DNA from 3 places in the Cytobacillus sp. T106 genome. Region 2 is predicted to be linked to each of the others. Evidence: riboswitches for the same ligand, from Rfam matches in the RefSeq annotation. Region 2 holds a riboswitch; each other region holds the start of a gene.

Region 1 (4,185 bases), on a different contig from region 2:
TCCCGTCCCGATGATTGACCCCGTCCGGGACAATCCTGTAACCGTCCTTTTAATAATTCGATTTAGCTGCCTCTCTGACACAGGCAGATCTGTAGCCACAATGATGATAACTGAACCTTTATCCTGCTCCTCCTTAGCTTGGATAGCCTCACTCAGCTCCTCCCCGACTGCTTTCCCATTCACCCGCAAATCCTTTAAACCGCCGAAATTCGTCAGCACAAGGACACCGATCGTATAAGTGCCATGGTCCATTTCCATCAGCCTCGAGCTGGTCCCGATGCCGCCCTTCAGCGAATAGCAAAGCATGCCGGTCCCTGCTCCAGCAGTGCCTTCTTCCACGTCCGCCGAGACATTCTGCAGTGCCTGGAAAACATGCTCCCGCTCTATAAACCCAGCCCTGATATCATTCAAAAACATATCATTGCATTCACACACAATCGGATTCACCGTTCCAGTCGTCCGGCCGATTTCGGGATTAGACTCCAGCATATACTGAATCAAAGCATCTGCCGCTGTACCGATGCCGAGCGTGTTGGTCAGGATGATCGGGGATTCAAGCGTACCCAGCTCATTGATCTGAATTGTTCCCATACTCTTCCCAAACCCGTTGATCACATGGGTTGCGGCGATCAGCTTTTCTTTAAATAGATTTCCGGGATGCGGCACAATTGCCGTAACCCCGGTTTGTTTGTCAGCTTCGCTCAGCGTGGTATGCCCCACAGTTACGCCTTCCACATCTGTGATGCTATTGCGCGGACCTGTCTGAAGGGTTCCTATTTTTACTCCATAGTCTCTGATTCTTTTTTTGGCAGGCATTTTTATCCTCCATTTTTGCGAAGAAAGGCATCTCTCTCCCATCTGTTAGGATAGATTCAGGCACCTTTTTTCGTTCTTTTTTGCTGATACATATGGTTATCTGCTTCAACAAATAAGCGTTCCATTACGCCTCGGGAATTTTCACTGAACGCAAAGCCTATTGATAGGTTGATTTTGACTTCCTGGCTATTTTCATTATATCTGCTAATCTCTTCAGCTAGCTTTTCGGCCAGTAACTCCACCTGTTCTTTTTCCTTTTTTAAAAGAATGACGGCAAATTCATCTCCTCCAATCCTGGAAACATAAGCATCCTCTGTAAAAAAGCGTTCTAATAGATGTGCTGTTTCTTTAATTAGAAAATCCCCTGTTTTGTGTCCATGGTTGTCATTTAAACATTTCAATCCGTCCAAATCACACAAAATGATGGCTGCAGCTATATCCTCACGTTCATTATATTTCTCCATCATTTGCTCGAAGAATTCACGGTTATATATGTCTGTCAACGCATCATGGGCGATTCGATATGTCAATGTCTCCTCCAGCTTTTTTCTCTCATCAATATTCCGCACCACCCCTTGAAGAGCAACCAGCACGCCATTTTCATATATGGGAGTCGCATACTCTTCAAACCATCGATAGTTGCCGTCTTTATCCTTCCAGCGCTGAACGATTGCTTGATTGAAATCTACCTGTCCATGGACTTTTTTTTGGAGAATATCCATATCCTCCGGGTGAATATCCCTGAAGGCAACACCAGCGTCGGAATAGGCATCTGCATTAGAACCTTCACCGAAAAAGCATTCAGCTGAAGGACCAAGATATTTGAATTGCAGCTCCGGATAGACTTGGCAATAATAAAGGAAATCCTTGGTGTTTTCGATCACATGCATATAACTTTCATGATTTTTAAAAGAGTCCGTTTCTTTCTTTTTCCAACTTCTGAAAACATAAATCACAACCAATACAACAGTCAGTGCCCCTAATCCAAAACCTTGTGCAAATTGTATGTTCATCATTGCTGTCCCTCTTCGTTTTCCTCAATCCTTCAGCATAAAAAATAGACCAACCGAAACCGATTAGCCTATCGTCCATAAAGTTGAATCGGTAACCGGCAGACATAGCCTCTTGGCTTTAGCCCCTATAGTCTTGCGCCCTCACCTTTCGATGAATTTGCCTGTATATTTATCTATTTAATTTTAAAGGATAAGCGGCAAGACTTCCAATTTAAACCATGGAGCCACGGGGACAGACCCCGTGGCCCAATATCAAAAAGAGCCAAGGGACCTGTCCCCTTGGCTCACTCCTATGAAAACAGCGCCTTCAGACGAGCCCAAAACCCTTTCGGCTCTTCTTTAGGCTTTTCATTTTCTTTCGTTTCTTCCTGCTTAATGCTTTCTGTCTTTAGCACAAACTGAACAGAGTTGACCTTTTCGTTTTGCGATGATACGAAGGATACCGGTTTGAAGTCACTCTTGTCATATTCTTCGAGCATGCCTTCAACTTCTTCTTTCATTTGTTCAGGCAGATCCCTGGTTGCTTCATAAAGTTCAGTGGTACCGGTATGAAGGCTCGCTGCGCCGTTGGCGATTTCTCCTGTTCCGTCGGCCACGCCAGCAATGCCGTTATGCAGTTCAGAATAGGAACCTGCCAGCCTGCTCACTCCGCCGGTGTACTCCTCCAATCCCGAGTGGAAGGATTGGTAGTTGACGGCAAGGGCATTAACGCCTGCCTGCAGCTGGGCCATCGCATCGGCAGCATCTGAGCTGTTCAGAGCATGCGAAAGTCCCGCTGACATAGAATCCAGATTCTTGGCCATTCCTGTCAGAGAACCACTGACCTGTTGCAATGTCCCGCTGACAGCGGCAAAGCTGCCTTTTCCAGCAGCAAAGACTCCTTTGGCATTTTTAGCCGCGGCATAAGTCTCAAGCAATTGCGCGACAACATTCGGGTCAGCTCCGCTCTGTTTCAGCTGCTCGATTTGTGCCTGGGAAATCTCAGCGTTCGGAATGCCTTCCATTGCTTCATTCAAGCTATTGTAAGAGGCGCTAAAGGCCTGCTGCAATGCTGCCAGATTCCTGGACACTTCCCGCAGGCCGGCTGCCGATTGTGACAGTCCATCCTGCATCTTTTTCAAATCGCCGAGGCCCATGTCTCCAGAGCCAGCGCTCAGACTGCTATTCAGCTTTTGCAGAGCCTGCTCGATGCTCTTTGAGCCGCTGACCAGCTTGGAAGAGGAACCATCGAGAGCCGCTATGCCATTACGGTACTCCCTGGAGCCATTGCTGAGCTTAGCTGCGCCATTATGCAATTCCGAAGCGCCGTTCTGCAGCTGCCCCACTCCATCATTGACCTCTTTGATCGCCTTTGTCAGTGTATCCATCTCACCTGTCATGTCATCGATGTCAGGTGCATCAATCGGGAGTGAAGACGGAATGGCTGTAATATCAATGCCTTCGAGCTCGAAATCTGCCACATCTGCTTCAAGTGTCAGATTTCCCTCTTTTTCCGGCATCACAGTGAATGTGGCCTGCTTATTTTTCCCCGCGTTGGCAAGCATCCCGTCCGGAGCCTCGATATTGCTGAATTTCTCCCCATTCAGCGGGAAGGAAATCTGCAGCAGATAGTTTTCGAAAAAGGAAGCTTCTGCACTTTCATTTCTGGAGGTTTGAATCCCAATCTCCACATGGCCGCTTTTTCCAGCCAATTCTTCCGGTGCGGTTTCCTGCCCATCCAATGTATACGTAATGGAAACATTCCATGGCAGGGCTGACTCATTCAAATCACCCTGATAATAAAACTTTCCTTCTTCTTCAGCCGTCACATTCACCGCTGCGTCTGATTTCTCAATCGGCGAGAGATCCGTCAGGTTTTTCAGGTTCGTATAGGGGCCATAATCAGTCACTTCCCCAGGTTCTTCAATATTTAAAATGTTGACCACATAAACTTCCTGATTTTCACCGGCTGGGCTGAGCTTTGCATACACCACTTCATCCTTTGAGGAAAGCTCTCCTGTTTCCTGGGAGACTTTTTCCCCTGACTTGCTGCCCGCTGTATCAGCCGAAACGAGCAGGGCGGGCATCATCATTAGGATGCTGGCAAAGACAGCCAAGAATTTTCTCATTCTCCTCATCATCACTTCTCCTTATAAAAGTTTGCTTTCCATGTTGTTTTCATGATCAGTTTATCGAAGATCAGCAGGCACGCCGGAAGGAAGAACACAACCATGATCAAGGCCAGCAGCGCTCCCCTTCCAAGCAGCAGTCCGATTGAAGCTACGATTGGGTTCGATGACGTAATCCATAAGATAAAGCCTACACTTGATAAAATTGAGGCCGAAATGCCGATCGAGAATATTTTTTCATCCATTGT
Region 2 (4,185 bases):
CCATGATTTCCCTTTCCGTCCTGCCGTTTGCAAGCCCGATTTCAAAATGCTCCTCATAATCGTACAGCATTTCCCGCCGGTCATATTCCGGCACCTTACCAAGCAGCTTTTCCAGCCTTTCTAAAAACTCATTCCCTGCCACTGGACTTTCCCTCCTCAACAAATTGATTAACCGCCAATGAAAACTGCTGCCATTCCTCGATCAGCATATTCATATAATCCCTGCCCTTTTCTGTCAGTGAATAGTATTTTCTGGGAGGCCCTTCCGTTGATTCTGCCAGATAGGTTGTTAAATACTCTTCTTTTGTCAGTCTTCTGAGCAAAGGATAGAGCGTCCCTTCAGCCACCTCGATTTTATCCGAGATGTTTTGCGCGAGCTCGTAGCCATACTGATCTTTCTTAGAAATCAGCAGCAGCACGCACAGCTCAAGAACACCCTTCTTGAATTGAACATTCAATCCTTGCACCTCCACCGGTAGTGAACATTATTCAGTAGTCATGTAAATCCTTCCATTCATTCACAAACCCATCATACAATACACTATTGAACATTACAAGGTACTGAACGTAAAAAAATACCTATTTTTTAAAAATAGGCATTTTCCAAAGATGATTATGGCCTCAAATCCATCCAGCTTTGAAGATGATGGACAGCGAATCCCACATGGGAATCTGAGGAATAAGCGTCACGGACAAGTGAAAGCTGTTCTTCCATTCTTAGTGTGCCTTCCTCATAAAAAGTGATATACGCCGCTTCAGAAGAAGCCCCTGTTTCTGCGGCAATTTCTATCTTTTTCCCATATTGTGCCGCAAGCTCAACCTCGTTCCTGGACAGCTCAATCATCCCATTAGGGCCTGCTGCTGTATCTCTGTAGGCCATGATCGTCACACTGTCAGTATTCTTTATGACCCAGCCTGCGAGGGAATCTTTGCCGAATTTATTGCTGAACATCATTTCATCAAACCAGAAAGGCATATCTGCCCCCAACGGAAGACTGAGCTCTGCGGACAAGGAAGCAGCCTGAAGCATCCGGGTCTGATAATTCACCACAGTGCTTTTATAATTGCTTTCCCAGCCTGGCAGAAGATAGGGCTCGATATCCAGGTGGATGCCTGAAAACTGCTGGGCAGGGCTTGCCTGCTCCTGATAAGCAGCTACCCAGAAGAAGAAGCTGCGCATGGCTGCTTCACCTTTTGCCGTGGCCCATTTAGGTGCTCCATCCAATGCATGGACACTGATTCCGCCGGCATTTGCTTTTTCTATAAAAGATTGGTAGACAGCGGCCGGCAGGCTCTGGTCAATCTGCAGATACAGCTGATCTGCCTGCCTGTCCGCCAGGAATTGAATGATTTCATCAGACCTGTCCTTTATGGCTGCTGTATCCCACAGCCAGGTTGAGCGGTTCATATCAGCAGCCTCTCCTTTCACGGGGCAGGCTGCAAACACGAGCAGTACAGCCAAAAGAGCTGTCTTAAAAAATTTGATAGTCATTGTATACTCTCCTTTGTATGATGCCATGACATCCATAAAAAGGAGCCCGGCAGCCTGGCAGCCAGCCGCATATCCGCGGGAAGGCCCATAGCTTTGCGTCCCTGCCTTTCGACAGGTTTGCCTTTATCAGTAAGTTGTTAATTTGATTATAATCACTTTTCAGGAAAAATAAAGATATTTTTTACACAAAAAGGCCCCCTGATGACAGGGGCCTTCTTCTTAGTCTTTAGGCTGATTTTCTTTCTTGCTTTTCGTGCCGGTGTTGAATTCCACCAGCTCTTCGCTTGTCCAGCCTTCTCTTTTTTTATTATTGTTGCGCTGTGCATTTGCATTTCCAAGCTTTGTCCTGCCCATGCTGCCTCGCTCCTTTACTGGCGTTTTCTCTGGTAGTATGGGCCTTTTCACTATGTGTTATTCTGCTTTGGCGGCCTTACAGGAGAGGGGATTTCCTCACTTTTGTCCCCTGCTCGAAAGCATAGGCCATGCTGATCAGACCGGCTTCTGAAAAAGCAGTGCCGGTAAACGTAATGCCCACAGGCTCATTCTCTAAGGAATAGCCTGCCGGTACTGTGATGGAAGGATAGCCTGCCTTTGCCGGAATGCCCGCTCCAAAATTGTTCGGCGTCACGATTGCATCAAGATGATGCTCTTTCAGGACATGATCAATTCCCTGCTCAGTCGAAAAGTAGACATCCTCCTCAAGCGAGCTGATATAAGCCTCTTCAGTCAGAGTCCCGCTTGTTCTTTCGGCTTCCTCCAGGATGGTCTGTCCGTACTTAAGGGCTGCATCACTGTTTTCGAGGTTAAAGGCAATCACATCGGCAAGGGATTTCACTTTTATATGAGGAGCAACCCCGCGCAGGTAGGCGTTTAGATCTGCTTTGAATTCGTATGTAAGTACATCATACTTCCAATTATTTTTTGTAGAAGGGATTTCTACAGGGTCAACCACCTCGGCACCAAGAGCTTTCAGCTGTTCAACCGCATGGTTCATCACTTCAAGCTTGTCCCCGCTCAAATAATCAAAATACACTTCACGTGCAATGCCGATCCTTTTGCCCTTCAGCCCGTTTTCATCAAGAAAACCAGCAAACTCGGTATAGTCTGACTCTGGATTGTTCAGCACAGCAGGATCCCTGTCATCATTGCCGGCAAGCACATCGAGAAGGTAAACGGCATCCCTGACGGTTCTTGCCATCGGGCCTGCCGTATCCTGGGAATGCGCAATCGGGATGATCCCCCTTCTGCTGATCAGGCCGACCGTCGGCTTAATGCCTACAAGCGAGTTTTGGCTTGCCGGGCTGAGAATCGAGCCTGACGTCTCCGTTCCGACAGCCACTGCCGCAAAGTTCGAAGCGATGGCTGCACCTGAACCCGAACTGGAGCCGCCGACATCAAAATTACCCGGCCCATAAGGATTCAGCACCTGCCCGCCCCTTGAGCTGTAGCCGCTCGGCATGCCCTCTGTCATAAAATTGGCCCATTCCGTCATATTCGTTTTTCCGAGAATAACGGCTCCGGCCTTTCTTAAAGCTTCAGCCACATAGGAATCCTCTTTTGCAACCGACTCCTTCAGTGCAAGAGATCCGGCACTGGTGTGCATTTTATCAGCAGTATCAATATTATCCTTGATCAGTACAGGAATGCCATGCAGCGGCCCGCGGCTGCCCTTCAGCTTACGTTCGGCATCCAGTGCCGCCGCAATCTGGGCAGCATCCGGATTGACCTCAAGTACAGAGTTGATGGCCGGGCCGTTCTTATCCTTCTGCGCAATCCTGTGCAGGTACATCAGCACAAGCTCTTTCGAAGAAACCTCGCCCTTCTCCAATTTCTCCTGCATCTCATCTATAGTGGCCTCCAGGAGCCATTCTTCCTGGAGCTTTTTCAGCCTTGGATTTTTCATATAGGAATCGATTCCTTTCACATTGAGTTTACTTTCATATTTTAGCATATTTTCTGAATCCTTTACTATAATGAAGGTTGGTTAGAGAGGACATCGAATATTCGCTGGTGGATTTGTGGTGTTTTTCTAGGAAATGATTCTTTTCTTTAAGGCTGGGTTTAATTCTGCTGTTCCATCTTGTTGAATCAGACCAATTTAGAGTGGATCCTGATTCATTTAGGGTGGATCCCCGGTCAATTTAAGTTAATCACCCTACTTTTCCGTTTATTCATCCTACTTTTCCGTTTATTCACCCTACTTTTCCATGTATTCACCCTACTTTTTCAATTATTCCACCCAAAACAGCCGATATTTTTTCCACCTTACATTTTTTCACAAAAACCCATCAAAAAAAGCTGACAACCCAAACCCGGGTTGTCAGCTCCCTATTATCTTCTTCTATCAGCGTCCACGATATCACCGGAATAAAACACTTTCTTCTCCGGCGTGATGCCAAGCTCCTGGCAAAACTTCTTCAGTTCGCGTTCTTCCCTTTCGGTGACGAGCGAGATGACCGTCCCGCTTGCGCCGAAACGGCCCGTGCGCCCTGAGCGGTGGACATATTGCTTGATGTCTTTCGGAAAATCATAGTGCACAACATGAGTGACACCCTGGATGTCAAGGCCCCTTGCTGCCACATCTGTTGCGAACAGCAGGCTGCTTTTTCCTTCGCGGAAATTTTTCAAATGCTTCTGCCTGTCCATTTTGTCCAGGTCGCTATGCAGGATTCCGGCCTTCACGCCTTTAAAAT
Region 3 (4,185 bases), on a different contig from region 2:
GCTCGCCGGGAAGATCCATATTGGCAGAAGCCGCAATGATATGGGAATTGCCATGTACCGGCTCGTCCTCCGCAAGCATTTTATCCAGCTGCTCGGCAGTGCTTATCAGCTGGGCGATGCTCTGCTTGATCAGGCAGAGGAACACAAGGAAACATATATGACCGCCTACACGCATACCCAGCCGGCCCAGCCGACCACCCTTGGGCATTATTTGCTGGCCGTCTATGATATTCTGCAGCGGGATATTGACAGGCTTTGGTCTGCCTATGAGACAGTGAACCGTTCTGCCCTGGGAGCTGCAGCCCTGACAACAACCGGCTTTCCGATTTCCAGGAAACGGACCTGTGAGCTCTTAGGTTTCAATGGACTAATCGAAAATTCCTATGACTGCATTGGCGGCGCCGACTATCTGCTGGAAACGGCATCTGCTCTGATGACCTGCATGGTCAATACCGGACGGTGGATACAGGATTTCCTTCAGCATGTGACAAGGGAGTTCGGCACCTTTTACGTAGCCGATCCTTATGTCCAGTGCAGCAGTATCATGCCGCAGAAACGGAATCCAGTCAGCATTGAACATTCCCGATCAATCGCGAGCAGTGCCTATGGGGACGCCCTGGCTGCGATGAATATGGTTCACAACACTCCGTTCGGTGACATCGTCGATACAGAAGATGACCTCCAGCCACATCTGTACCGCTCCTTTGGCAATGCCAACAGGGTCATGAAGCTGATGCATGCCGTTATACGGACGCTCAAGGTCAACAAAGACCATGCAGAGGAAATGGCAAACCGGTCATGCATCACCATAACCGAACTGGCTGACACCTTATCAAGGGATTACAGCATCTCCTTCCGCAAGGCCCACTCCATCGCCAGCTATATCAGCAAAAGGACCGTAAAGGAAGGCAAGGAGCTGTATGAATGGAAAATCGACCAAATCAATGAAATGATTTCCGGCTTCGTTTCAGTGGCCCTCAAAGAAGAAGAGTGGAAAAAAATCATCTCACCGGAATACTTCGTCAAAATCCGAAGCATCCAGGGCGGACCCAGTCCTGTGGAAGTCCAGCGAATGCTGGAAAAACGGAAAGAAAGCCTTGATCAGCAAACCAAAAACTATCAGGAACTCAAAAACAAACTCGAAAACAAGAGGAAACAACTCCTTGCGTTCAAGTTTTAAGAATTAGTGACAGGCTCTTAAACAGCCGGAAGGCAGACGGGAAGTTAAAGGTTTCTTCTGCAGAAGTTCGACAATTTTCGGCGGGTGCCTGTCATTAATTGTTGTTTGAAAAAGGTTTAGCCTCATCCATCATACGGGTAGAAATACCCAGCTATACATTTTGTGAAATGCAAACTTATTGAAAAGTAAGGGCGCAAAGCCGCGGGTCTAAGGTTTTATAAAAGCTATGACGGCCGGGCTGCCGCAAATAGGAGAAGTTGAGATGGGGTTGCCGGAAAAGGTTGATAGGGATTGGCTTGAATTGATCTTAGAAGCAAAGAGCAGCGGGATTTCAATAGAGGAAATCCATAGCTTCATCAATGGCACTCACCTATATTGGAGCTCAGCCCACAGTGAAGAGCAGGGAGATAATTAACAAGGGACAGCGGTTGACTATACATAATATGCCTGTAGTGTTAAATCTTTTGGTTTAACACTTTTTTTATGCGCAAAAGCTTTTCGACGAAGTCAGCATTTTTCTGGAGAAAGGTGTCACCGTCTACGCCTCTAGCCCTACCCCTATTTACAGTCCTGGTCTATGGAAAAGAGGAGTTTTATCGTGTATTGTTGAATTAAATAAGATAATCTTACTTTTTCTGTCAGTGGGAAAGATTGGGTGAAACCTATTCTGTCTTAAACCGTATGAGTAGATAAAGCAGGATTTTATGTCAGGAGTCGATACAAATGAACCGGATTGTTTCGTTTCTTATAGGCACAGTACTGGCTGTCCCGTTCGCCGGGTCGGTCTGGACGGTCAGCTATTTCGGATTTGACCAGACGTTTTTCTTATCCGGGCTGATAGCTGGCGGAGCAGCTGCGTTAGTATATCTGGCCGCATTCCAGATCGGGCGTGTCCGTTTCCTCAGGAAGCACGGGCTGACGCGGAGGGAATACAAGTATATCAAGACAAACCTTGCAGAAGGGAAAAAGAAAATTTCCCGCCTGCACAAATCATTGTTTGCGATCCGCCATCTTCCTTCTTTGAAGCAGCGGATTGAACTGATGAGGATCACACGGAAGATTTACAGGCTGACGAAGAAAGAGCCGAAGCGTTTTTACCAGGCGGAGCGGTTTTATTTTTCCCATCTTGATTCTCTGGTGGAAATGACCGAGAAATATGTTTTCCTTTCCACCCAGCCGAAGAAGAACCTTGAAATCGACCAGTCGCTGCTGGAAACCCGAAGGACCATCAATGAACTCTCCCAGACGGTTGAGAAGGATTTGTACGAAGTGATTTCCGATGATATTGATAATCTTAATTTTGAAATAGACGTGGCAAAAAACTCGATTAAAACGTGGAAGGAAAATCGATTACCTGAAGAAAGCAGGAGGCTGAAATGAGCGAACAAAATCCATCATTAACGAAAAAGACGAGCAGTCTAATGGATGATATCCTTGCCGACCCGTTCGGCGACATGAATGGCGGACCTGCCCTGGAGCTAGCGAAAGAAGAGAAACCGGTGAAGCTCATAGACGTGATCCCGGAGGAAAACCGCGCCCGGGCTTATCAGATTGCCGAGCAGATCGACCCGCGCAACCACCAGGCCATGATTGCTTATGGGACTCAGGCGCAGACGAAGCTGCTCACCTTCTCGCACAGCATGCTCGAGCATGTCCAGAAAAAGGATATCGGAGAGGTCGGTGATATCATCAATGACCTGATGAAGCGCCTCAATGATATGAATCCGGATGAACTGAAGCAGGGCAAGCAGTCGCTGTTTTCACGCATGTTCGGAAAAATCTCCGATTCTGTCCAGGAGATCCTCTCCAAATATCAAAAAACAGGAGCGCAGATTGACCGGATCAGCGTAAAGCTGGACCGCAGCAAAAATGTCCTTTTATCCGACATCCATATGCTGGAGAAATTATATGATACGAACAAGGAATATTTCCATGCGCTCAATGTCTATATTGCAGCGGGCGAGATCAAGCTCGAGGAGCTTCATGAGCAGACAATCCCGCAGTTGAGGAAGGAAGCGGAGGCATCAGGCGACCAGATGAAGTTTCAGGAAGTCAATGATATGCTTCAGTTTGCGGACAGGCTGGACAAGAGGCTTTACGATCTGAAGCTGAGCCGGGAAATTACGATCCAATCCGCCCCGCAGATCCGCCTGATCCAAAACACCAACCAGGCCCTTGTCGAAAAAATCCAGGCATCCATCAACACCGCCATTCCTTTGTGGAAAAACCAGGTGGCGATTGCCCTGACCCTTATCCGTCAGCGCCATGCGGTTGAAGCCCAGAAGCAGGTCTCAAAAACAACAAACGAGCTGCTCTTGAAAAACGCGGAAATGCTGAAAACCAATACCATTGAAACTGCCAAGGAAAATGAGCGCGGCCTAGTTGACATTGAAACGCTCAAGAAAACCCAGGAAAACCTCATCTCCACCCTGGAAGAAACACTCCGCATCCAGGAGGAGGGCCGCAATAAGCGGCGCCAGGCTGAAAGTGACCTGGCTTCCATGGAAAATGAACTGCGTCAAAAACTGCTTGAAATAAAAGGCTAGAAAATTAGAAGCTGATCACGTCCCTGACAAACAGGGGCGTGTTTTTTTGAAATAGTGCAGCAGGTAAGGTGTCCTGCTTTATTAAGAGCCGCACCGGCGCTCTTTAACCTGCAATTTTGTCGAACAAATCCTCCTATCTGTCCATGCTTAAAGTCACAGTTCTGACATCGAATCAGCATTGACTAGGTCCTCTTTGGTATAGACATCTATACACTTATTTCGCTAACCTAAAGATGTAATTATTTGAATTTTTAAATTAAGGGGAGGGAAGGAGAAAGTCCGGTTCGTGTTCAGAGATGATAAAAGGAGGAATAAGATGAAGAATAAGTCTGTGAAAGTGACATTGGCTGCCATCCTGAGCCTAAGCGCTGTGGCTCCTGCAGTTATGGCAAGCGACAGTCCTGAAGCAAAAGAAAAAGCGGGGGATCCGGAAATGAGTTCTTCAAAGTTTATGCCTCC

The links. A riboswitch is a leader RNA that binds a small molecule or an ion and turns the genes downstream of it on or off. The one in region 2 is predicted to bind cyclic di-GMP.
Positions count from the first base shown of each region.
Region 1: another riboswitch for cyclic di-GMP. It lies ahead of ABU165_RS20295 (sensor domain-containing diguanylate cyclase); the one in region 2 lies ahead of ABU165_RS16845 (amidase).
Region 3: another riboswitch for cyclic di-GMP. It lies ahead of ABU165_RS06970 (anti-repressor SinI family protein); the one in region 2 lies ahead of ABU165_RS16845 (amidase).

Region 1 is NZ_JBEUMK010000014.1:17,199-21,383, reverse strand. Features, by position in the region: gene ABU165_RS20300 (DmpA family aminopeptidase) at 1-816, opposite strand, end outside; gene ABU165_RS20295 (sensor domain-containing diguanylate cyclase) at 873-1,832, opposite strand; cyclic di-GMP riboswitch class I at 1,917-2,001, opposite strand; gene ABU165_RS20290 (YhgE/Pip domain-containing protein) at 2,120-3,946, opposite strand; gene ABU165_RS20285 (efflux RND transporter permease subunit) at 3,949-4,185, opposite strand, start outside.
Region 2 is NZ_JBEUMK010000009.1:186,779-190,963, forward strand. Features, by position in the region: gene ABU165_RS16835 (DUF1700 domain-containing protein) at 1-142, opposite strand, end outside; gene ABU165_RS16840 (PadR family transcriptional regulator) at 129-458, opposite strand; gene ABU165_RS16845 (amidase) at 614-1,492, opposite strand; cyclic di-GMP riboswitch class I at 1,538-1,624, opposite strand; gene ABU165_RS16850 (hypothetical protein) at 1,712-1,846, opposite strand; gene ABU165_RS16855 (amidase) at 1,923-3,395, opposite strand; gene ABU165_RS16860 (DEAD/DEAH box helicase) at 3,824-4,185, opposite strand, start outside.
Region 3 is NZ_JBEUMK010000002.1:542,818-547,002, forward strand. Features, by position in the region: gene argH (argininosuccinate lyase) at 1-1,180, shown strand, start outside; cyclic di-GMP riboswitch class I at 1,339-1,426, shown strand; gene ABU165_RS06970 (anti-repressor SinI family protein) at 1,443-1,595, shown strand; gene ABU165_RS06975 (5-bromo-4-chloroindolyl phosphate hydrolysis family protein) at 1,904-2,560, shown strand; gene ABU165_RS06980 (toxic anion resistance protein) at 2,557-3,726, shown strand; gene ABU165_RS06985 (serine hydrolase domain-containing protein) at 4,043-4,185, shown strand, end outside.